Linked DNA regions of Thiorhodovibrio winogradskyi. The protein of the gene in region 1 interacts with the protein of each later gene in a pairwise test. Links are inferred from orthologs where the notes say so. Each region holds a gene or a part of one and is shown on either strand. Other genes may lie near its edges.

Evidence for each region.
Region 2: the proteins of rlmB (region 1) and tsaE interact in binary tests that used the Escherichia coli proteins (3 or more experiments, as listed by UniProt). The link is inferred for Thiorhodovibrio winogradskyi from one-to-one orthologs.

What each region holds. Positions count from the first base shown.
Region 1 is NZ_CP121472.1:366,321-378,331, reverse strand. Bases 1-2,749 are described here. They hold rlmB (23S rRNA (guanosine(2251)-2'-O)-methyltransferase RlmB), read right to left. Parts: upstream 1,879-2,749; coding sequence 1,123-1,878; downstream 1-1,122. Other genes in these bases: rnr (ribonuclease R), read right to left, coding at 1,914-2,749; mutL (DNA mismatch repair endonuclease MutL), read right to left, coding at 1-1,015. In the rest of the region: more of rnr, read right to left, coding at 2,750-4,163; Thiowin_RS01905 (Lcl C-terminal domain-containing protein), read right to left, coding at 4,421-5,461; Thiowin_RS01900 (sulfur reduction protein DsrS), read right to left, coding at 5,485-6,609; Thiowin_RS01895 (HesB/IscA family protein), read right to left, coding at 6,655-6,969; Thiowin_RS01890 (cobyrinate a,c-diamide synthase), read right to left, coding at 7,262-8,695; nrfD (NrfD/PsrC family molybdoenzyme membrane anchor subunit), read right to left, coding at 8,766-10,004; sulfate reduction electron transfer complex DsrMKJOP subunit DsrO, read right to left, coding at 10,024-10,836; Thiowin_RS01875 (sulfur reduction protein DsrJ), read right to left, coding at 10,833-11,444; Thiowin_RS01870 (NAD(P)-binding protein), read right to left, coding at 11,571-12,011. UniProt on the Escherichia coli protein: Specifically methylates the ribose of guanosine 2251 in 23S rRNA.
Region 2 is NZ_CP121472.1:4,294,345-4,306,606, forward strand. What follows is about bases 6,006-9,005. They hold tsaE (tRNA (adenosine(37)-N6)-threonylcarbamoyltransferase complex ATPase subunit type 1 TsaE), read left to right. Parts: upstream 6,006-7,235; coding sequence 7,236-7,775; downstream 7,776-9,005. Other genes in these bases: Thiowin_RS19655 (NAD(P)H-hydrate dehydratase), read left to right, coding at 6,006-7,239; Thiowin_RS19665 (N-acetylmuramoyl-L-alanine amidase), read left to right, coding at 7,951-9,005. In the rest of the region: Thiowin_RS25460 (type I restriction enzyme subunit R domain-containing protein), read left to right, coding at 1-48; Thiowin_RS19625 (hypothetical protein), read right to left, coding at 63-287; Thiowin_RS19630 (type I restriction endonuclease subunit R, EcoR124 family), read left to right, coding at 331-447; Thiowin_RS19635 (ATP-binding protein), read left to right, coding at 713-2,272; Thiowin_RS19640 (sigma-54-dependent transcriptional regulator), read left to right, coding at 2,275-3,681; Thiowin_RS19645 (DUF4168 domain-containing protein), read left to right, coding at 3,860-4,297; Thiowin_RS19650 (BON domain-containing protein), read left to right, coding at 4,479-5,306; more of Thiowin_RS19655, read left to right, coding at 5,704-6,005; more of Thiowin_RS19665, read left to right, coding at 9,006-9,312; Thiowin_RS19675 (hypothetical protein), read right to left, coding at 9,581-9,775; Thiowin_RS19680 (methyl-accepting chemotaxis protein), read left to right, coding at 10,064-12,262. UniProt on the Escherichia coli protein: Required for the formation of a threonylcarbamoyl group on adenosine at position 37 (t(6)A37) in tRNAs that read codons beginning with adenine.

The DNA.
Region 1 (12,011 bases):
GATGCAGGGCGCGAAAAATAAAATCGTGCACCTGGCGCCCCTCGCGAAACCGGACTTCCTGCTTGGCCGGATGAACATTGACATCGACCTGGCGCGGATCAAGCTCCAGAAAGAGCACATAAGCCGGATGACGACTGTGATGCAGCACGTCCTGATAGGCCTGGCGCACCGCATGGGCAACCAGCTTGTCGCGCACCATGCGACCGTTGACGAAGAAAAACTGCCGGTCCGCCTGCGAGCGGCTGAAGGCCGGCTGCGCGACCCAGCCAAACAGTCGCAGCCCAACGGCCTGATCCTCAAGCATCAGGGCGGCGTCGAGGAAATCGCCCCCCAGGGTTTGTTCGAGCCGCCGCCTCAGGCTTGCTTGCCCATCGCTTGCTTGCCCGTCGTTAATATCCCCATGACTGGGGGCACGCAGATCCAGCACCGAACGACCGTTATGTTCCAGCCGAAAACCGACCCTGGCATGCGCCAGCGCCAGCCGCCGGATGAGTTGTTCAATATGGCCCAGCTCAGTTTTCTCAGTGCGCAAAAACTTGCGCCGCGCCGGAGTATTGAAGAACAAATCCAGCACCTCGACGCTGGTACCCGGGGCATGAGCCGCCGGTTCCGCCGCCGGGGTCTGGTCACTGCCATCGGCGGTGATGGCGAATCCATGGTCCGCGTCGGCACGGCGCGAGAGGATCCGCAGCCGCGCCACCGAGGCCATGCTGGGCAGGGCCTCGCCGCGAAATCCCAGGGTCGCGACCGACTCCAGATCGGCCAGCGAGGCGATCTTGCTGGTTGCGTGGCGCGAGACCGCCAATGGCAGCTCCTCGGCGCTCATGCCGCAACCATCGTCGCGCACCAAAATGCGCTTGGCACCGCCGCGCTCCAGGAGCACCTCAATCTGGCGCGCACCGGCATCCAGACTGTTTTCGACCAGTTCCTTGACGATGGACGCCGGGCGCTCAATCACCTCGCCCGCGGCGATTTGATTGATTAATTGAGGTGGCAACGACTTGATGCGTGACATGGGTGGATGGAAACAGAAAAGACCCGATACTGGCAACCGCCGGAGCTCAGACTGACTGGGCTTGAGCGCAGGGAACGCGCGCCCCCGCGGCCTTCCGGCGGCGCGGTTTAGGCCGCTCCCGCCAAGCGCTGGCGCAGCGCTTCATACAGGCAGATGCCGGCGCTGACGGAGACGTTTAGGCTTTCGACCTGGCCGCGCAGCGGCAGGGCGGCGAGTTGGTCGCAGCGCTTGCGCGTGAGCCGGCGCAACCCCTGACCCTCGCTGCCCAGGACCAGTGCCAGGGGGCCGGTCAACTCCAACGCGAACAGGCTGGCGTCGGCCTCGCCGGCCAGGCCGATCACCCAGAGCCCTCGCTCCTGTAACCGCGCCAAGGTGCGCGCGAGATTGGTCACCTGCACGAAAGGGACGCTAGCCGCGGCACCGCTAGCCACCTTGACCGCCGTGGCGGTGAGCCCGCAGGCGCGATCTCGCGGCGCGATCACCGCCAGCGCACCGGCGCCGTCGGCACAACGCAAGCAGGCGCCCAGGTTGTGCGGGTCGGTCACACCATCGAGCACCAGCAGCAGCGGGTCGGCCGGGCCGGACGCCAGCAGTTGGTCGAGATCGGCCTCGCCGCGCGCGGCGGGCGCTTGCGTCCAGGCCAATGCACCCTGGTGATTGCCGCCGGCAGTCGCCTCATCAAGCGCGCAGCGGTCTTGCTGACGCACTGGCACCCCGGCGGCGCGCGCCAAATCGACCAGCTCGCTCAGACGCCGATCACGGCGGGCGCGATCAAGCCACAGCTCACGCACCCCGCCCTGACTCAGAGCGGCGCGCACGGCATTGATGCCCATGACGGGCGCGCCGCCCTCGGCGTGGGTCATGCTTGCGGCAGCCGGTTTCAGAAAGGCACTCCGGCTCAACCAACCGCACGCTTGCGGTTGCCGCGTCGCCGTGGTCGCTTGGCGCCCTCGGCTTGTTTGGCCGTGGGCGCCAGCACGAAGTCGATCTTGCGCTCGTCGAGATTCACCGCCGCCACCTGCACCCGCAGCCGGTCGCCCAGGCGATACACCTGACCGGTACGGGCGCCATTGAGCCGGTGTCCGATGGGGTCGAAGTGGTAGAAGTCGTTATCCAGCGCGGTGATGTGCACCAGCCCATCGACATAGACATCGTCGAGCTCGACGAACAGGCCAAAACCCTGCACGCTGACAATGGTGCCGTCGAACTGCTCGCCGAGCTTGTCGCGCATGTACTCGCACTTGAGCCAGTCGCTGGCGTCGCGGGTGGCCTCGTCGGCGCGCCGCTCCGTGCCCGAGCAGTGCTCGGCGATCTGCTGCAGCTCGGGTTTGGAATAATCCAACTCCGCCACGCCACCACCGGCCAAAATGTGCTTGATGATGCGGTGGACGACCAGATCCGGATAGCGTCGAATCGGCGAGGTAAAATGGGTATAGCCCTCGTAGGCCAGGCCAAAGTGACCGACATTGTCCGAGCTGTACATCGCCTGTTGCATGGAACGCAGCAGCACGGTTTGGATGAGATGAAAATCCGCCCGTTTCCGCACCGAGTCCAGCAGGGTGCCGTAATCCTTGGCGGTGGGCTTATCCCCACCAGGCAGATTCAACCCCAGTTCGGCGAGAAATTCCCGCAGATCGGAGAGCTTCTCAGCCTTGGGCTGCTCATGGATGCGAAAGAGCGCCGGCATCTTCTTGCGCTCGAACAGGCGCGCGGCGGCGACATTGGCCGCGAGCATGCACTCCTCGATCAGCCGATGGGCGTCGTTGCGAGCGCGCGGCTCAATGGCCTCGAGCCGGCCTTGGTCGTTGAAAACGAACTGAGTCTCGACCGTGTCAAAGTCGATGGCGCCGCGCCCCCTGCGCGCCTCAAGCAAGGTCTGAAACAACTGATGCAGCTCATGCAGATGGGGCAGCAGCTCGGCATACTGCTCGCCCAGCGCCGGGTCGCCCTCCAGCATGGCGGCCACCTGGTCGTAAGTCAGTCGCGCGGCGGAGCGCATGACGCCTTCAAAAAAGCGCGAGCGGGTGACCTTGCCGTCGCGGTTCACATAAAGCTCACAGGCCATGCACAGCCGATCAACCTGGGGGTTGAGGGAGCAAAGCCCGTTGGAGAGCACCTCCGGCAGCATGGGGATGACGCGATCGGGGAAATAGACCGAATTGCCGCGCGCGCGACCTTCCTGGTCCAGCGCATCTCCCGGGCTCACATAGGCCGAGACATCGGCAATACAGACCAAAAGCCGCCAGCCCTTGGGCTTACGCTCGGCATAGACGGCGTCGTCGAAGTCGCGCGCATCGGCCCCGTCGATGGTCACCAGCGGCAGATCGCGCAAATCCTGGCGTTCGGCCTTGGCGGCTTCCGGCACCTCCTCGCTTAAGCCAGCAATCTGTTGCAGCACGGCCTCGGGCCAGTCGACGGGGAGATCGTGCGCGCGAATGGCGATATCGGTCTCCATGCCAGCGGCCATGTGATCACCAAGCACTTCCAGCACCTGACCGAGCGGCTGGGTGCGCTTGGTGGGTTGATCAGTAATCTCGGCCACCACGATCTGGCCCTTGGTGGCCGACCCCACCCGATCGCTGGGAATAATGATGTCGTGGCTGATGCGCTTATTATCCGGCACCACGAAGCCCACGCCGCTCTCGGAGTAGAAGCGCCCCACCACCGACTGGGTATTGCGCTCGAGAATCTCCACCACCGCGCCCTCGAGTCGCCCGCGCCGGTCGCGGCCAGTCACCCGCGCGACAATGCGATCACCATGGAAAAGCGCGCGCATTTCCTTGGGATATAGGTATAGATCATCCCCGCCCTCATCGGGCTTGAGGAAACCAAAACCATCGGGGTGACCAATCACCCGCCCGGCGATCAGGTCCTTCTTGTTGACCAGGCAAAAAGCATCGCGGCGATTGCGCACCAACTGCCCATCGCGCACCATGGCACCCAGGCGGCGCTCGAGTGCCAACTGCTCCTCGGGATCCTTCAGGTCGAGAGCCTTGGCCACGCCGGCGGCATCCATGGGTACCCCACGCTCGGTCAGGATCTCGAGGATAAACTCGCGACTGGGGATGGGCTTGTCGTATTTCCGCGCCTCGCGTTCGCGATGCGGATCAAGCACTTTGGCGGATTGGGATTTTTTGCGTCTGGCCACGATGGAAAGGCTTCCGGCTGAGAAAACCGCTAGTTTAACCCACCCGAAGCCGCCGGGTGTGCTGACAAGGGATCTTGTAGCAATTCCAAATTTCGTTTTCCAGCGCCCGGTTGTTGGCCCGGTTCTCAGTAGACGCGCCATTTTGGCGCGTCATGAAGTGGCTGGAAGCCGCCACTACAGCGAATAAGACTCCCAATGTTGGAATGGCTGGCTGGGCGAAGTCTGAGCACAGGATTCTCGTTGCTGTTGGCCTGGTATCAATTGTCCGGCGCCTGATCGCCAGGTGGGCCTGCCGCGGGGGCGTCCGCGGGTGGACCCGGGAGCAGCCCGGGCTGCTCGGCGCCATCCACACCATCGCCGCCGTTGTCGCCGGCCGCTTGTCCGGCTGGCTGATCGGGGTTGTCGGGGGCATCCTGGCCGGCGGCTGGATCGGCATCCTGGTCACCAGCCTGGCCATCGGCCTGGTCATTCATTTGGTCAGCGGCAGGATTCGCACCAGGGTCGCCAGGTTGCTCGGCGGCCGGGTCCGCCGGCTGTGGTTCGGCTGCCTGGGCATCGGCATCTGGGTCGGCTTGCGCATCCTGACCGGCTTCGGCAGCGCCCGGCTCGCCTGGTTGCGGCTGCCCATCCGCGCCTGGAGCATCTGGAGGGACATCTGGGGGAAGATCTGGGGGAAGATCTGGGGGAAGATCTGGGGGAAGATCTGGGGGAGCATCGGGCGCTGGCGCGTTGGCCGCGGCATCCGCCTCGGGTTCGGGCTGTTCAGGCAGTTCCCGCACCAGGCGCAGATGAACGACGTTGCGCTGGTTGGCGCTAAACTCCTCACCAAAGGCAAAGCCAAGCTGGCCGGCGCGTGGGGAATTATCGGCCTCGGCGGAGTTGAACCAGAACCAACCCGAGGGCGTGTTGGGAAAGAGCGACAGATTCACGGCTGGTAACAGGCAGCCGGGCTGGATGATCTGGCGCAGTTCATCGAGCCTGGGAATGCGCCAGTCATCGTAGCCGGCAAAGGTGCTTGTCTCGGCGATTGCGAGCGCCCGCTCCCAGGTCAAGTAGGCCAGGCGGCCGTCGCGACAGCGCTCGCCCCGCAGACCCTCGGCGCATTGCTTCCAAACCAGGCGGTTTTGTTCGTCGCCGACGGTTCCGTCTTCACTGAGTGTCCAGCGCTCTTCGTTGATATTGTCCTCGGGTCCGCGACCGCAATTGGGCTCTTGGGCCTGTGCGGCGGCCAGGGTCGGTAACAGGCAGAGCCCAATCAGCACCAGGGCCCGCACCATTTCCAAGCCGATCAATGGCATACCAACCAATTTAACATGGCGGTTTAATCTGGCGCGGCACGCAAGCAGGCGATGGCCGCTTGCAGGGGCTCGATCACGGGTGTGATCTTGCGCCGCATCAGGGTGCCAAGGGTGGTCGGATCCGGCAGCACCGGGCGCAGGGTAGCGTAGCTCACGCCCGAGAGCAGGCGCAGGGCGGACAGTTCGGGACCGATGCGCGGCAGGCGCTCCAGGCAGGCATGCGCGCCTTCAGGCACCGTGCCGCTGGCAACCGCGTCGGCCTCGGCCTTTAGTTCGGCCAGCGTGAGCCTGGGCTCGCCCTCGGGGCGCATGGGGCTGAAATACTCACGCATCAGGTCGAAGGCGGCGGTGACCACCTCCTGATTGGGCGGCTTGGCCAACACCCGCGACAGGGTGTCGAGAAACCGCTGACCGCCACCGCTGGCACAACGCAACAGCAGCCATGCGACCGTGTTGCCGTCCGCGGCGAGCGGCGCCAGCGCCTGGTCGAGTTGCGCAAGATCGGCTCGCGGCGGCAGTGGCGCGGGCAGATCGTCCGGCAGGGCGCGCAGAAAGCCGAGCAAATAGGCCTGTTTGCGCGCGGCTTTTTGCCACAGATCCTGGCGCGCCTCGGGGCCGATCAAGCCCGGCCGCAGCACCAGGCGCACGGACTCCATCATGCGCTCGCTGTCAGTCTCGAACGGCAGGAATTCGATTAGATATGAGGCCAACTCGCGGCCCAGCGCGCTGCCAGCGATGACAGGATTCGCAAGCATGCGCCGAGCGTTCCTGGCATCCTCCATCGCCCACCAGGCGCGGCGGGCAAGCTCCTCGGTCAGCCCGGGCGAGCAAACCGCCGCCACCACGGCCTCGGGCTCACCCAGCATCAGCAGTTGTTCCAGGCTTTCATCGCGCATCTGGCCCATGCGCGTCCAGCGCCGCAAATAGACCGGATAGCCGCCGGGGGAACCTAGAATATGACCCGAGATGAGTTCGCGCACGGCCCGCAAATAGGATTCCGGGCGTCCGGTGGGATGCAAGATGACACCGCGTTCGCCTTGGTCCGTCAGCCCGTAGACGATGAGTTTTGATTCATCAATACGAATAGCACGCGGCTTGTTGGCAAGCAGCACATTTAAACGCAAAGAGTCTTCGCTCGATAGATCCACGATATAGAGAGCCTCAGGATGCGGACTCTTGGTGGACGCCCGCGCTTAGGCGTCGCTTGGCGGCTTGCAGGTCGTGTCTTTGGGGTTGAGAAAAATAAAGTGCTGTTCGCCGTCGTCCAGGGTGACAAAATCCATCACCGCCGTATCGAGCAGAGGCACGAACTCGGGCGCCATGACAATATCCACGCCCTCGGAAGTGAAGCGGATATCCTCCTCGCTGAGTTCATCGAACCCCATGCGGTAGTCAATGGAGCCGTCCGGATTTTGCACGGCCGCCAGGCGCAGGGACAACCCCTCGGTCCCGCCTTCTTGCGCGGCTTTGGCGACCTGTTCGGCCGCTGTTGGAGTCACTTTAAACATAAGCCGGATTTCCTAGTCGTCTGTCGCTGAATCTTGCCAGCAATGCCAAGTGTGAGTGTCTTATTTGATGTAGAAGCGGCTTCCAGCCGCTTCATGACGTGCCAAGATGGCGCGTCTAGCCACCAAGGTCATTGTCACAATGAGAATACACCCGAAGAACGCTTCGATGCACTGCACAAGGTTGTTGGTGTCATGGCGATTTTCAACCATGCCGCGGCGAGCACTGGCAGGGTGCCCCTATCTTTGGCCATTGTCTCAGGCGATGCTGTCGCGGGCAATGCGCCGCCACACCTCAGCCACCCAGCGTGCGTTCAATGCTGGCGACGAAGCGCCGCGGCCAGCAATTGCCCCCCACGCCACGCAGATGAGCATAGCTGGCCAGCAGGCGATTGTGCACAATGCCGTCATGTTGTCCGTCCACGCCGGTCCCGCGCAAGACTTGGTAGGCATAGGTCCAAGTGGGATCAGGGCTGACCACGGCGGAATGATGGAACTCATGCGCGCTGAGATCACCCGTCTCCGCCGTACCCAACCAGGGACTGGCCCCGGTTTCGCGCAGGCGCACATAGCCGCGCCCCTGAGGCTTGGCGTGCATGGCCACATCGGCATTGAGCACGCCACACATATCCGCCGAGCGCCCGTTCCAATGCAGTTGGCGGCACAGGTACATTAACCCCCCACATTCAGCATACACTGGCTTGCCCGAGGCGATAAAATCCGCCACGCCCGCGCGCAAGCCACGATTGGCCTCCAGCGCCTCCATGTGACATTCCGGAAAACCGCCGCCAATCAACAAGGCATCCACCCTTGGCAGCTCCGATGCGTGCAGCGGACTGAAGCTCAGCAACTCAGCCCCAGCTTGCTCAAGCGCGGCCAGATCATCCGGATAATAAAAGCCGAAGGCGGCATCGCGCGCGATGCCGATTTTGATCCCGGATGGGGCTTGAGGCCCAGCATCCGCTGTTGGCCTTGCGCTAACAGCGGCCAGGTTGACCGGTGATCTGGCTGGCTGACTGACTGCCTGGCTGGCTGGCGGACCGGGTGGCTCCTTGGCCGCGATCGCCAGCAGCGCATCGCAGTCAACATGCTCGGCGACCCGAGCTCGAATTTGCTCGACCTTGCGGCCGGCGGCCAGCGCTTCGTTGCTCGGCACCAGTCCCAGATGGCGCTCGTCGATGTCCAGCTCAGCCAGACGCGGCAGCATGCCAAGCACGGGTAGATCAGTGTAATGCTCAACCACCCGCAACAGGTTGTCGCCATGACGTCCGCCACCGACGCGGTTTAAAATTACCCCAGCCATGGGCAGTTCGGGATCAAACGCCTGGAAGCCCAGCAGCAAGGGCGCGATGCCACGGCCCAGGCCCTTGCAGTCAATCACCAGCACCAGGGGCACGCCCAGGAGTTTGACCAGCTCGGCATTGCTGCCGCTGCCATTGAGGTGGACACTGTCGAAGAGACCGACGTTGCCCTCGATCAAGCGCAGATCGCTGCCCTGCCCATCGCGCTGAAAAGCCGCGCGAATCTCGTCGGCGGCCATGGTATGAAAATCAAGATTAAAGCAGGCCCTGCCCGCGGCGAGGCCGAGCCACATGGGGTCGATGTAATCCGGGCCTTTTTTGAAGGGGCTGACCGTCAGGCCACGGCGGCGCGACTCCGCCGTGACGCCGATGCTGAGCGTGGTCTTTCCGGAGGACTTGTGCGCCGCGGAAAAGTAGAGGCTAGGCATCTGGGCCGCTTGTGCGAATCAACCGGGAGGGAATGAATGAGGGGCGAATCGATTCGCCCCCTAGGGGATTTTACTGCTGGCGACTTTCAGCGGCGGCAACATGGGGGTCGACTGCTCGGTCGGCGAGCGATTCTGGCAGGAATTGCAGGACCCGGATGCCCACCGTGGTAATGAGCAGAGCCACGGCCACGCCGCCGATGCCAAGCAGGAGCTCTGGCAGACTTGGCCAGTAGGGAGCAACGGCCCCGCCGATGTCGCCCGGAGCACCGAACTCGACCACCGACATGCCGGGGAACATTTCCTGCGGATAGGCCTGGCTGCCAATGATGATCACATACATGGCCGCCAGTCCGCCGATAATGACCAGCGCGCTGGCCAGGGCGATGGCACGCGGATTCTTGCTGTGTCGCGGGTGATAGATGATACCCAAGGGAAGCAGACTGCCGATCATCATCCAGCCAAGCCAAAAGACCAGGGTATAAATGCCCCCGCTGACCAGCAGAAAGTGCTCAATGCTTTGCGTCTGAGCACCATAGAGGCGGGTCAGGTGGTAAATGAGGGTAAAATAAAGCACCCCAGCCACGAACAAGCCGAGCAGGTTTTTCAACCGCTTGAGCATGAGAGCGCCGATGGGTCGATCATCCTGAGCAAAACTGTACATTAACACTAGGATGTAAATGGCGAGACCGTAGGCGAATGACATCACGACGAACATGGGTGCCAGCACTGCCGTGTCGTAGGCCTCGCGTCCAACCAGAAAGCCGAAGATGGAACCAGTACCAGTGGTCAGCGCCAGACGCCACAAAAAGGCGAAGGTGCCAACGGGTTTTTTGTAGGGGTCGCCCTTGCGATCCGCCATGGTCCAGAGGTAGGCGATGACGATTGCGACAAAGCCAGTGTAAAGAAAAATATTCCAGGCGAAGATGGAACTGAAATTATAGGTGGTCATGGCCACGGCGAGCCGGTCCGGGCGGCCAAGGTCCAGCACCAACACCAATAGACCACCAACCAGCAGAGCTGCCGCCAACAAACCGGACAGACGCCCCAGGGGTTTGTAGAAGGACTTGTCGAACACTGTGCCAATGGAAGCGACGTTGAGCGCACCCGAGGCCGAGACGATCAGGAAGACTGCGAACACATGCGGCGCGCCCCAGACCACCGAGTTGGTCATACCGGTGACCCAATGGCCCTCATGTTCCATATAGAGCGCGGCCAACCCACCGATGGCAATGACGCCAGCCAATATGGCCAGCAGGCTCCAGTAGCGCGATGATTCGATACGCCATTCGCGATAGACGATTCTTCTCATGACCGCTTGTCCTCGCGGGTTAGATGCCGGCATAGCGCACGCCGGTATTGAGTTCGAGATCCTGGCGGATCTGACGACTGTTGACTTGCCGCAGGGCCTCGCGCAGCGCGCCGTGCGGATCGTTCAGGTCGCCAAACAGGATGGCGGCATGGCCAACCTCCTGGCAGGCATCGGCACAGGCAGTGCTGCTCTCGCCGTTGTCGAGTCGATGGACGCAGAGGTTGCAGCTCTCGACGCAACCCTTGCCGCGTGGCGCCCGGGTCAGCTTCTGCACGACTTGTTCGTGAATAAAAGAGCGCGCCTTGTAGGGGCACGCCATCATGCAGTAGCGGCAACCGATACAGGTGTGGCGATCCACCATCACAATGCCGTCGGCGCGTTTGAAGGAAGCGCCGGTCGGGCACACATCCACACAGGGCGGATTCTCGCAATGCTGACACATGAGCGGCAGATTGGTCATGCGCCCAGTCAGGTTGTCGCGCAGCTTGACTTTCCTGATCCAGGTCGCGCGCTGGTTGTCCCATTTGAGCGGCTTGATACCCTCGGGCGTCTCCTGCAGATCGAGGCCATTTTCGTGATCGCAGGCATCGACGCAGGCCGTGCAGCCGTCGGCGCATTTGGCGGTGTCGATCAGCATGCCCCAGCGCTTGATGTCGGTCACCGGGGTGGTGCGCGGAGCCGCGACTGCCGCCGTATGCAGCACCACACCGGGGGCCACCGCGGCGGTGGCCAGCCCAGCGGCGGTGGCGAGAAAGTCACGTCGGCCGCGGTCAGGCTGTTGCACGAGATCTGGCTGTTGGTCGCTATCTGGCTGTTGTGTGTGCTCGCTCATCGCTCTTTAAAATCCTCCTGCCGAACCGCTTCCGGAATCTGCACCAGTGTGGCGCCCAGTGCGTCAACAAGTGGGTGAACGCCTGTCAGGGTGGTGACTGGCCGGCTAGTGACGGGATGAACAGCCGCTGGCCCCTGGTGCAACGCCCGCGCGGGGACCGACCTGTCTTGCTCGGTCACCTGATTCCAGCCTTCACCGTCTGGAACAGTCGCGTGACAATCAAAGCAATTTAAGGTTACCGCCGCCGTTTCATGGCAGGCATTGCAGAATTGACCCTTGCCATTGACGGGAATCGGCACTCCATCCGCGGTATGTCCGGTATGGCAGCCCACGCAGCCCGAAAGACTGTATTTGGTGTGCCTGATGCCGTTGTAGACGGTTGTATCGCGCTGGTGGCGAATATATTCCATGTGGTAGCGACGCATCTCGCGGGTAGGCTCGACGCAGCTATCGAGCCCGGCCGCTTTCGAGCCAGTTACGACAAAGCCGCCGATGGCCTCGGCGCGAACATCCCCGGCGCCCAGCAATGCGGCACCCATTACTGCCAGCACCATCAGAGTGGAACAACCCGCGAACCACCAGGGTTTGGTGACTTTCGCTTCCGTCATGGACGCCTCCGGATATCCTGTGTCTTCTCGCCCAATTGAATGATCGGGTGCTCGGTGCAACTTCCCCACGCTTTCACCGCGAGAGGGCACGACGCCGCGAAGTGGCGCCCCCCCCTCAGTCCGGGCTTACTCACCCAGCCCCATCTTGATGTAGCCGGTCGGACAGACATCGGCGCAGATATGACAACCGATGCATTTTGCATAGTCGGTATCGACATAGCGACCGGTGGTACTTTCGTTCTTGTCGACACGGAAGACCGCATCCTGGGGGCAGAAAATCACGCAGTTATCGCATTCGAAGCACATGCCGCAGCTCATGCAACGCTTGGCCTCGTTAATGGCTTCTTCTTCCGCGTAGCCGATCACGCGCTCCTTGAAGTGGCCAAGAACGTCATCGGCGCTAGGGACTTCTTCCTTACGATGAATGCGCGGAGTGTATTGGAAGTGCCCCAGGAAGAGTTCATCGTGCGGTATAACCTCGGCGCCAGACCTGTCCTCGTAATTATGAATGGCATACTTGGCGTCGGAAGTGCCCCGCAAGTCGCCGTTATGCGCATCGAAGTGCTC
Region 2 (12,262 bases), 3.9 Mb from region 1 along the record:
TTCGACTCCAAATACCTCAACACCCTCTATGTCGATCAGAACCTCTAGCAGCACGGCCTGATTCAAGCCTTCTCCAGCACCAACCGGGTGCTATACCAACATCTTGATCCCAAGGGCAGATTCTCGACTTCCGCGCCCAGGAGAAAGCCGTCAATGAAGCCATCGCGCGGCTCGAAGGCGAAGACACCCGCCGCTCGCGCGAAATCTGGCTGGTCGAACCCGCCCCCAAGGTCATCGAACAGCTCGACGCGGCCGTCACGCAGCTCGAGACCTTCATGGAAAGCCACGGCCTGCGCTACACCCCCTCAGAGCTCGCCAACCTTAAGGGCGATGTCGCGCGCCGAGTTCATCAAGCGCTACAAGGAGGTGCAGAAGCTCAAGAACCAGCTTGAGCAATACGCCGATCTCAGCGACGACCAGCGCGCCGAGATTATCCAATGTCAATAATCTTGTCCGGTCAGCGTCAATTATTTTGCCCGGTTAGTGACGCTGTTCTTTCAGTGGCGGTACCCCCTCAATAATAGGGTGATCGTGGACACTCATTGTCAAACAGGTCAGGTTCGTATTGATTTCCAGCGAAAAGGACTTTAATGAGAATCTGACCCCTATTCTCTAACATCTTGTTTATCATGCTGTTGATACTCTTCTTCGTAGGTACCGGGCGTTATCTGGGTCTGGATATCTGAATGGCGCGCTGCTGTCGAACCGGGACATGAAACCGATCCAATCGCTCAGAAACGCGGTGCTGATTTTCGTCCTGCTACCCCTGCTGGGGTTGCTGGTCGGGCTTGGCCTGCTCGGCCTGCGTGAGCTGGAGCAGCAGATGCATCGGCGCTTGCAGGACGACATCGAGTTGATCGCCCGCTCCATCCGCCTGCCCATTGCCGCCGCCATGGTGCGCGGCGACACGGCGGCGGTGCAGGAGGCGCTGGATTCGGTGTTCCAGATCGACCAGGTGTTCGGGGCCTATGTGTATGACCGCGCGGGCGAGCAGGTCGCCACTAGCGGGCCGCGCAGTCCGCTGCTCGAACGCCGCCGCGATGCGCGCGCGCTGACGGCGGAAGGCACTCAGGGCAGCGTGGACGAGCGCCGTGGGCGCGCGGTGTTTTCCTTCTATCTGCCGCTGTCCGATGCTGCCGGTGGCGCGGTCGGTCTGCTGCAAGTCACGCGCGATCTCAGCGGTTTTCAGGCCTATCTGACGCGGCTGCGCTGGATCGGCGGGACCGGCCTGGTGCTGGTGGCCACGCTGTTCGTGGTCATCGTGCTGGTCGGGCACCACCGCGCCGTGGGGCGCCATGTGCGCGCGCTGACCGCCGCCATGGCCCCGATCGGTACCGGCCAGAGTGGCCTGCGGGTGCCGCGCCAGGGGCCAACCGAAATCAAGCAGCTTGGGGTTGGCATTAACGCCATGATCGCGCGTTGGGAGGCCTCCGAGCGACATCTGCGCGACCAGCGCGAACGCGAGGCGCGGCTGGAGCGCGAGTTGCGCCAGTCCGAGAAGCTCGCCGCCGTGGGTCGTTTGGCGGCCGGTTTGGCGCATGAGCTGGGCACGCCGCTCGGCAGTGTCGCCGGGCGTGCGCAGCGCGCCTTGCGCGGATTGCCGGAGGCGGCGCCGGCGCGCGCTGAACTCATCGCGCAGCGAGAGGAACTCGAGCGCATCTCCCGCATTGTGCGCGAGCTGCTGGATTTCGCCCGCCGCAATCCGCTGCAACGGCGCACCCTGGTACTGGGTTCACTGATGGAGGGCGTGGTGGCGCGCTCCACCCAGGCGGCCCGACGGCAGGCGGTCAGCGTCGCAGTGCGGCTGCCGCTGGCGCTGGCCGCGCAGCGCCTAGTGGCCGATCCCTTGCGCCTGGAGCAGGCACTGGGCAATCTGCTCGATAATGCCCTGGACGCGGCCCGTTCCCGGGTGCTCATCCGCGCCGAGGTAGCCAATGCGTGGCTGCGGCTGTGGGTCAGTGACGATGGGCCGGGGATTGCGGAATCGGCGCGCGAGCGCTTGTTCGAGCCCTTTTTCACCACCAAGGCGGTCGGGCGAGGGACCGGCCTTGGACTGGCGGTGGCGCGCGCGGCCATCGCCGAGCATGATGGCAGCCTGTCCCTGGATGTCGAATCCGAGGTCGATCCGGATGGCGACCCAGATCACGACGTCCTGGGCGGAGCCTGCTTTCGGGTTGAATTACCAGCGGCGGTCCTGGCTGATCGATGCGGGCAGGCCGGGCAGGATGAATCTAGCAAAGGCGACCCAGGGGGCGGCGCCTCTTGGGGGTAATGATGACAACCGCGGATACCAACACCGATACCGACACCCGAGAAAAGCACCAAGCCGCCCGAGTCCTGGTGGTCGAGGATGATCCGGGCTATCGGCAACTGCTGATCGAGGAGCTGGCGGATGCCGGCTATCGCACCCTGGGGGTGGCCGATGCCGAGGCCGCGCGCGCCGCGCTGGAAGCTGACACCTTCGACCTGGTGCTGTGCGATCTGCGCCTGCCCGGCGCCGATGGGCTGGCGGTGTTGCGGGCCAGCCGCGCCTGTCGCCCCCAACCGGGATTCATCATGGTGACCGGCTTTGGCACCATCGATCAGGCGGTCGCCGCGCTCAAGGCCGGGGCGGATGATTTTCTCACCAAACCCCTGGATCTCGAGCATCTGCGCCTGGCGCTGGCGCGGGTGCTGGAGACACGCCAGTTGCAGGTGGAAGTGGCGCGCTACCGCGAACTGCTGGCGGCGACCGACTTCCACGGCATGCTCGGCAAGAGTCCGGCAATGATCAAGCTGTTCGAGCTGATCCGGCGCATCGCCCCCTCCGACAGCAGCGTGCTCATCACCGGCGAGTCCGGCACCGGCAAGGACCTGGTCGCGCGCGCGCTGCACGCCGAGAGCCCGCGCCGTGACCGGCCTTTCGTGGCGCTGAACTGCGCCGGCATTCCCGAGACGCTGCTCGAATCCGAGTTGCTCGGCCATGCCGCCGGCGCCTTCAGCGGCGCGCGCGCGGCCCGCCGTGGTCTGTTTCTGGAGGCCGATGGCGGCACCCTGTTTCTCGATGAGATCGCCGAGATGCCTCCGGCCATGCAGACCAAGCTGCTGCGCCTGCTGCAAGATGGTCAGGTGCGACCGGTCGGCGCCAACCAGGAGATCCCCGCCGATGTGCGCATCCTCGCCGCCACCCACCAGGATCCGAGCGCGCGCATCGCCGCCGGCGAACTGCGCCAGGATCTGTTCTATCGGCTCGAGACCTTTCGCCTGCATGTGCCACCGCTACGCGAGCGCGGCGAGGACATCGCCCATCTATTGCGGCATTTTCTCGGTTTGCACGCTAGCGCCGGCGCCGCGCCCGTGTTCGCGCCCGAGGCCTGGCGCGCGCTCCTGACCTATGCCTATCCAGGCAATGTGCGTGAGCTGGCCAGCCTGGTCGAGCGGGTGGTCACCCTGGCCGCGGGCGCGCGCATCACGCTTGAGGATCTGCCCGAGCGGGTGCGCGCGGCCGCGCCGGCACCGGATCAGCCGAAAACCGGGAGCAGCGATGATGACTGGCCGACGCTGGCCGAGGTGGAAGCCGGTCACATCCGCGCGGTACTCGACTGGACCGGCGGCAACAAACAGCGTGCCGCGCGCATCCTCGGTATTGGGCGCAAGACGCTGTATCGGAAGCTGGGCGAGGCGACTTCGGATGACCCGTAGCAGAATGCGCCATGTAGCGAATTGACCCACCTTTAGCCCCTGCGGGTTGCGCCGAGGTGGTTGTGAATTATATCCTATGTAATTAAAATAAAAGCAAAAAATATCCTTTCGCGGATGTTTGGCACGGTCTCTGATTATTGCAGGGTGCCATTCACCAAACTGACCCAAAGGAGGTCTTATGATGACTTTAAGCAACACCCACGCACTGACCAAAACCGCCCTGCTTGCCGCCGGCCTGCTGACCGCGGGTCTAGTGCAAGCGCAATCCATGGGCGGCGGCGCCGCGTCTGGCGGCCAACCGTCCGGCGGACAGCCCCAGGGCAGCTATTCGTCTCAAAGCATGGAGCAAGTCGAGGTCGACGACGCGACCCTGGAGACCTTTGCCGAGGCCTTTCAGGAGGTGCAGCAGCTTAATCAGGAGCTGACCGAGGAGATGTCCAGCGCCAAATCCACCGAGGCGGCCCAGAGCATGCAGCGCGAGACACAGGAAGCCATGGTCAAGGCGGTCGAAGACAGCGGCATTTCCATCGCCGACTACAACGACATTGCCTCTGGCATGCGTTATGACCCGGTGCTGGCCGAACGGGTGAAGGAAGCCGTCAACGAAATGCGTTAATCGCGCCAATCGCCAATGATAGCACTGGTCGCGGCGCGGCGTCGCGCCGTGATCAGCTCAATTCCTGTTGCCAAGAAAGCCCGGATCGCTGACTGAACCTAGATCACCAATTGAACCCAGGTTGCCAGTCACGCGATCCTTGCTCCCGAGGCCCTTCCATGATGCTTTTCGTGAGCTGTTTATGATTCTCTCAAGTGTTCATCGACGCCGGCATTTGCTCATACAGACGCTGGCCGGCGTTGTCCTCCTAGCTTTGCTCGTCGCCACCGCCACAAGCGCCGAAGCACCCGATGTCCGCGCCGCTCAGGCACAAATGCTGATGCGGATTAACCCTTTGCTCGACGGGTATGAGATTCGCGTCATCCCTTTCCCCAACAAATGGCGGCTGGAAGGCGCCGTGGCCAACGCCATCGAGGCCGACCTGGCACGCGAGCTGGCGGAATTGATGGCCAAGGATGACACCAAGATTGTCGATGCGCTCGACCGGGACGCCGCCATACCGGAAGACTCTGGCACACTGATTGATGACGTCAGTGATCGCACCACGGCAGCGCGGCTGCGCCAGCGCTTGCGCTGGCAAACCCGCAATAGCCCGCTGGATGTCAGCGTCGAGGTTGACAAAGGCATGGCGCGCCTGCACGGACAGGTCGGTGCCGCCTCCACCAAGGATCGGCTGGCGGCCATGGCCGTCAGCACTCTGGGCGTCGATGAGGTCTTCAACTATATTAGCGTCGACCCGGCACTCATCCCCAAGGAACGCGAAGCCCAAAGGCGCGCCGAGGCCGAGAAGGTCGAGGATGCCTGGATACAAGCCCGTCTACACCTTCTGATGACATCGGACACCCGAGTGAACGCACGCGCCATCGACATGGCGGTTGAAAATGGCCAAGTCATCCTGAGCGGTTCCGTCACCTCAGTGGCCGAGCGAAATGTCGCCGAAAGCCTGGCCAAGTACATGCCGGGCGTGCAGGAGTTGGACTCACATCTGGTCATTGAGCGTCAGCTTTGAGTTCCCTCCGAAAAGCCATTCCACCGTGAAGCCCCCAAAACCCTCGGCTCTCGGTCGGACGGTCCGGGGACTTTATCGGAGAGGACTCAAGTTTGCATAACAGGATTATCGGTATTGAAAAGCCCGCTGACCACGATTTTTGTGTTCAATGTTTGCGTGTTTAAGCTAGTACTGTCCAGGCTTTGCAGTCTTGGTTGTTGGGATCATACTGAGGTCAACCCAATTTTGACCAGTAAAGAGGTGAATCCATGGCAACCTCTGGACAAGAGTGTCGAGTCAGTTCCCTGGAAGACGCGCCTAAATATTTGGCCTGTCAGTCCGTACCTGCTCAAGAGTCACATAACCTGACGCAGGCCAGGAATCCGCCAGGGCTGCGGCACTGGCCAAGGCAAGCATCATGGCGCGCTTGATGCCCTGCACCGACCGTCTGCCCTACGCGCTCTATCGGGCTGGACAGGTACGCATGCTCGATGCCTGCGCCATCGAGCGCTTCGGCATCCCCGGCGAAACCCTGATGGAACGCGCCGGCACTGCCCTGTGGCGGCTGATCCAAGACCGCTGGCCCCAAGCTGGGCGTCTGACCATCCTGGCCGGCCCAGGGAACAACGGCGGTGATGGCTATGTGGTGGCACGCCTGGCGCACAGAGCCGGGCGCCAGGTGCGCTTGGTACGGCTTGGCGATCACAGCCGGCTGAGCGGCGCGGCGGCAACGGCGGCGGCTGCTTATGCCGAGGCTGGCGGCCGGGTCGCGACCTGGCCCGCATGGCCAGATGCCAGCGATCTGATCCTGGATGCACTGCTGGGCACTGGGCTAACGCGCGCGGTGACAGGCGACATGGCCGCCGCGATCAGGCGCGTCAATCAAAGCCGCGCGCCCGTTCTGGCGGTGGACATTCCCTCGGGTCTCAGCGCTGACACGGGCCAGATCCTGGGTGATGCCATCCACGCCACCCTGACCCTGAGCTTTATTGGGTTGAAACAGGGCCTGTTCACCGGCGATGGGCCTGATTGTGTGGGTGATGTTCGCTTCGACGCGCTTGAGGTTCCGGCGGCGGTCTACGCCAGCACGGTCGCCGCCGCGCGCCGCACCGATTGGCCCAAGGAGGCGTCACGCATTCCACCCCGGCCGCGCAGCGCGCACAAAGGCCACTGTGGTCATGTGCTGGTCGTCGGCGGCGCCCCCGGCATGAGTGGCGCCGCGCGCCTGTGCGGCGAGGCCGCGCTGCGCACCGGCGCCGGTCTTGTCCGGGTGGCGACCCATCCCGAGCATGCCGCGCTGCTTAACCTGACCCGCCCGGAGCTGATGGTCGCGGCGATCTCCACGCCTGATCAGCTCGCCCCCCTGCTTGAGCAGGCGACGGTCGTCGCGCTCGGGCCGGGCCTGGGGCGCGATCCCTGGGGACGGGCACTGTTTGAGCATGTGCTGCAAGCCGAGCAAAGCGGGCCGCGTCCGCTGGTGCTGGATGCCGATGCGCTCAATCTGCTTGCCGAGCAACCCGGGCGGCGTGACAACTGGATACTGACGCCTCACCCAGGCGAGGCCGCGCGCCTGCTTGCCTGCACGACAGCCGACATCGCCCAGGACCGATTCGCGGCCGCTACTCAATTGCAGCAAGGCTATGGCGGCACAGTGGTCTTAAAAGGCGCGGGCACCCTGATCACCAGCTCCGGACAACCAGGGCCAGCGCTGTGCAGCCAGGGCAATCCCGGCATGGCCAGCGGCGGCATGGGCGATGCACTCACGGGTATCATCGGCGCCCTGCTGGCCCAGGGGCTCGATCTGGAACAGGCCGCCAGTGCCGGTGTCTGTCTGCATGCGGCGGCGGCGGACTGGGCCGCGCGCAAGGGGGAACGCGGCCTGCTAGCGTCCGATCTCATCGCCGCCCTGCGCCGACAATGGCGGCGGCAGAAGACTGGGGAGTCAAGGCGATGACAGAGATTTCCATCCCGGATGAGTCAGCCATGCTGCGCCTGGGTCAAGGCTTGGCGCCGCTGTTGTCGCCCTGGCTGGGGACGGGGCTGGGGAAGGGGCTGGAAAAGGCCATGCCGGCACCCAAGGGGGCGCTGGTGTTTCTGCACGGCGAGCTCGGAGCCGGCAAAACCACCCTGGTGCGTGGTTTGCTGCGCGCCTATGGTGTTGAGGGCGCGGTGCGCAGCCCGACCTATACCTTGATCGAGCCCTACGAAATCAGGATCGAATCAACGCCCAGGCGCATTTTTCATCTCGACCTCTATCGCTTGGCCGACCCCGAGGAGCTTGACTATCTTGGCTGGCAGGAGCTGCTCGGCGACGGCGGCCTGTTGTTGATCGAATGGCCCGAGCGCGGAGCCGGAGTGCTGCCACCACCGGATTTCAGCCTTCGCATCGCATCGCGGCCGCCGGGGCGCTCGGTGAGTTTTCGCGGTCGCGGCGATTGGCGGCAGGTCGCAGGCGAGGCGACGCGGGTGCTGGCGCCGACCAATGTCTAGGCGCACGCCATCTTCTGGGCATGCGATGCGTGCGCAAGACTTTATACTGCTTAGAGAAAACACTGGCAAATATCAGAAAAAATAGACAATTTTGCTATCACTTGCTATGCTTTGAGACATTAACGTCTAACATCTTGTGACCTTTGAAGTCCGAGGCTTCCCGCGGGGGGGCACGATGGAAACTATCCGTCTCATCGCCGTCTTGCTCATCACTCTGCTGACCTTGACCTCAAGCGCCCTCGCTGGGGTCGAGATTCTGGGTGCGCGTCTATCCAGCCAGGAAGAGATGACCCGTTTAGTGTTCGATACCTCCGGACCGGTGGTCGAGCACAATATCTTCTCGCTCGACTCTCCGGATCGTCTGGTGCTCGACCTGGCGGGCACTGGCCTTGGTGGCGAGTTGCGCCAGCCTGACGCGGGCAATCCACTGCTGACTCGCATCCGCAGCGGCGAGCGTGCCGGCAAGAGCACCAGAATTGTTCTCGACCTCAAGCGCAAGGTGCGGGTCAAAAGCTTCTGTCTGCAACCAGACGGACGTTATGGGCATCGATTGGTGGTCGATCTCACCCCCAAGCCACAGCAAGAAGCCCGCCAGGAGGCGTTGTCAGCGGCCGCGCGTGATCTATCCGGGCATCCCTCGGTGCAGCAGCGCTCATTTAAAGCGCGCGATGTGGTGATCGCCATCGATGCGGGTCACGGAGGCAAGGATCCTGGTGCCATTGGCGTCCTCGGTACTCGGGAGAAGGACGTGACCCTTTCCATTGCGCGGAAGCTCGCCCATCTGGTGGATCAGCAGGCCGGGATGCGCGCGGCCCTGATCCGCGACAGCGACCGCTTTGTGATTTTGCGTGATCGCATTCGCATTGCCCGCAAGCATCGTGCGGATCTGTTCGTTTCCATTCATGCGGATGCCTTTCATGATCGAAAGGTACGCGGCTCTTCGGTCTTTACTTTGTCCGAGCTTGGCGCGAGTAGTGAGGCCGCGCAATGGCTGGCCGCGCGTGAGAACGAAGTCGATCTGCTCGCCGGCATCGACCTTGGCAAGAGCAATGAAGAAGTCGCCGGCGTGCTGATGAACATGACTCAAAACATGACCATGGAGCATAGTTTGCTGGCGGCCAAGCCGGTGTTGGAGGAACTGGGGCAACTCGGCAAAATGCATCAAAGTCGCATTCAGTCCGCCGGCTTTGCGGTCCTGAAAGCGCCGGATATTCCATCCATGCTGGTGGAAACAGCTTTTATTTCCAATCCCCAGGAAGAAAAGCGCCTGCGCGATCCGGCCTTTCAGCAGCGGGTCGCGGAAGCCATTTTGAACGGTGTCAAGCGCTACTTCGCGGCCAATCCACTGCCGCAAACACTGTTTGCGATGCAAAACAGCAGCGGTGCCCGCTCCGTCCGACATGTGATCGAGCATGGCGATACTCTGCTCGATATCGCCCGCGATTATCAGGTCAGCCTGCCATCGCTGCGTTCGCTCAACCAGCTTCGCGATGACCGCATCCGCGTCGGCCAAGTGTTGCGCATTCCTGAAAGTTGAGCACCGGTTAACGGACGCAAAGACCAGGCACAAAAAAGCCGCTCTGAAGCGGCTGATTGTGCGATGTAATTTCTGGTGGCTACGGCTAGATTCGAACTAGCGACATCGGCATTATGAGTGCCGCGCTCTAACCAACTGAGCTACGTAGCCAAATTGACGCGATAGAATGCCATGTTCAGCCCATCCGGTCAAGCACCAATGTGATGGTTGACTGGGTGTGGCTGGCCTTGCCAGACAACAGCTGTTTCATCTTCTGATGAAGACGGGGCTATGAACCTTGACTGGTGGTGCCCGAGGGGTTGGCGCAGCGCACTGCCAGAAAGAGCCGCGACAGGGCAATGGGTAGTCCGGGCTTGACCTGCTGCAGTGCGGTTGGCTCCTGCGTCCAGGTGCCGGCCTCAAGATCGAAGCCGACAAGTTCCGCCAGGTTGGTGACATAATCTTCCAGGTCGTCGATGTTCATACAGCTCCTCATGATGGATGGGACCGGCACTAATTTGGGTTGGTAATGCCGGGCCTGCGGGGATGGTACCGATCATATTCGCATCAATCGGGCGTGCGGGTCAGCCGTTGGCTATTATCGCGAATCCCGGCCTTCCGGTCATGGCAATTTGTGCGATGCTCATTGATCCAGAGCGTTTGGGTTTTGTTGACGATTTTTTGTCAACTGTTGTAGCCTCCGGGCGCAAAAACTGGGGCTCAGATGCCTGATCCCGAACAACCAACCTGAGTTAAAGAGACGAGAGTACCCATGTTGAATCGCCATTCCATCGGATTTCGCATCGCTTTCTGGTCCGGCGTTGCCATGGTGATTCTGGGCCTGGTCATCACTGGCTACGCGGTCATGCGCATGCAGCAGATGGCCGACGTCCAGCGCGAATCCGGCCTGCGGGCGGCGCGCGATCTAGCGCGCAATGTCGCGAGCAGCGAGGCCGCGAGCATCAAGGCGGCGCTGGAGGTGCCACTCAATGCCGCGCGCACCCTGGCCCAGGCCTTCGTCTCCGCCGCGCGTCCGGATGACGAAAAGCTTACCGCCGCCGATTGGGAGCGCCTGCGCAAGCGCTTCCGCCGGATGGAAATGGCCGCCGATCTGGCCGAATCGCTGATCGCGCCCTATCTCGCCGCCGAGCGCGATGGCAGCATGACGCGTGAGCAGGCACAGGCCGAGGCGCTGCGGGTGATCGGTACCCTGCGCTATGACAATGGCAATTATCTCTGGGTGCAGGACAGAACCAAGCCAATTCCGCGCATGCTGATGCATCCCATCGCCACCGAGCTGGATGGGCAAATTCTCGACAGCCCCAAATACGAAAATGCCATGGGCCGCGACCAGAATCTGTTCGTCGCGCTTGAACAGCAGGTCGCCGACGAAGGCGAGGGCTATGTGCATTATCGCTGGCCGCTGCCCGGCAGCAGCGAGCCCAAGCCCAAGCTCTCCTACGGGCGGCGGATTGCGGATTGGGACTGGATCATCGGCTCCGGACTCTGGGCTGATCGCGTCGCTTTCTACTCGCGCGATGACATCAACCAAATCCTCAAGGCCGTGCTGCAGGAGAACCCGGATTTCGTCAGCGTCTATACCGCCTGGGAGCCGGATGCCTTCGACCGCCAGGATGCCAAACAGGCCAACACCCCAGGCACGGATGCCAGTGGGCGCTTCATTTCGAACTGGACCCGTGATGCCGAGGGCGCCCTGGTACTCGAGGCCCTGGCCGATCATGAGCAGCCGGGCGCTGGCGACTATTATCAGCTTCCGAAGAGCAGCGGGCGCGAGGCCATTATCAACCCGCGCCTCGCCGAGGTGCGTGGGCGCAAGCTGATGACCACCTCCCTGGTTGCACCGGTGATGTTTGACGGCCTGTTTCGCGGCATCGCCGGCATTGACTACCCCCTCGCTGACTTGCAGGCCCAGGTCGAGCGTGTCGCGCAAGGATTGTTTGATGGCGAGTCGAGTGTGGCGGTGATCGCGAACGATGGCACCCTGATCGCGAGCAGCGCACATCCTGAGTTCGTTGGTCGCAATGTCGCCGAGCTGCACGATGAAGGCGACAAGGTGCGCCAGGCCATTGAGCGTGGTGAGAGCATGCAGGTGCAATCCGTCTCTGCCGCCGGCAATGAGGAAATCTTCACCCTGGCGCCCATTGATTTTGGCCACACCGGTATGCCATGGGCGGTGCAGATCAAGGTGCCGGTGGCCAAGGCGCTGACCCTGGCCGAGGCGGCGGCGGCCCAGACCAGAAAATCGGCGACCTTTATGGTGCTGGTGTCCGTCATCGCCGTTCTCATCGCGATGATGGGCATGTCCTGGCTGGCACGGACCATTGTGCGTCGGGTGCGCGCGGCGACCGAGACCATGCGCGAGATTGCCGATGGCGAGGGTGACCTGACCCAAAATCTGCCCGAGACCGGACGCGATGAACTGGCGGATTTGGCCACGGCTTTCAACCGTTTCCAGCGTCGTGTTCGCGATTTGGTGGCCGAGGCGATGACCGCCAGCGAGCGGGTAGCCGCCGCGGCCGAGCAGCTGACCGCAACCAGCGGCGCCACCAGCGACCAGATCGGGCGCCAGCAGTCGGAATCCGATCAGGTCGCCACGGCCATGAACGAAATGACCGCCACGGTCGCCGAGGTGGCCCGGAATGCCGCCGATGCCGCCGAGGCGGCACGCGCGGCGGATCAGGAAACCCAGCAGGGCCAGAGTGTCATGAGTGAGGCCGCCAAACTCATCCAGACCACCGCCGAGCAGATTCAAACCACGGCCGCGGCAGTCGGGCGCTTGTCGCAGGATGCCGAGAACATCGGTCAGGTTTTGGATGTGATTCGCGGCATTGCCGATCAGACCAACCTGCTCGCGCTCAATGCCGCCATCGAGGCGGCGCGCGCCGGCGATCAGGGACGCGGCTTCGCGGTGGTGGCCGGCGAGGTGCGCACCCTGGCCAGTCGTACCCAG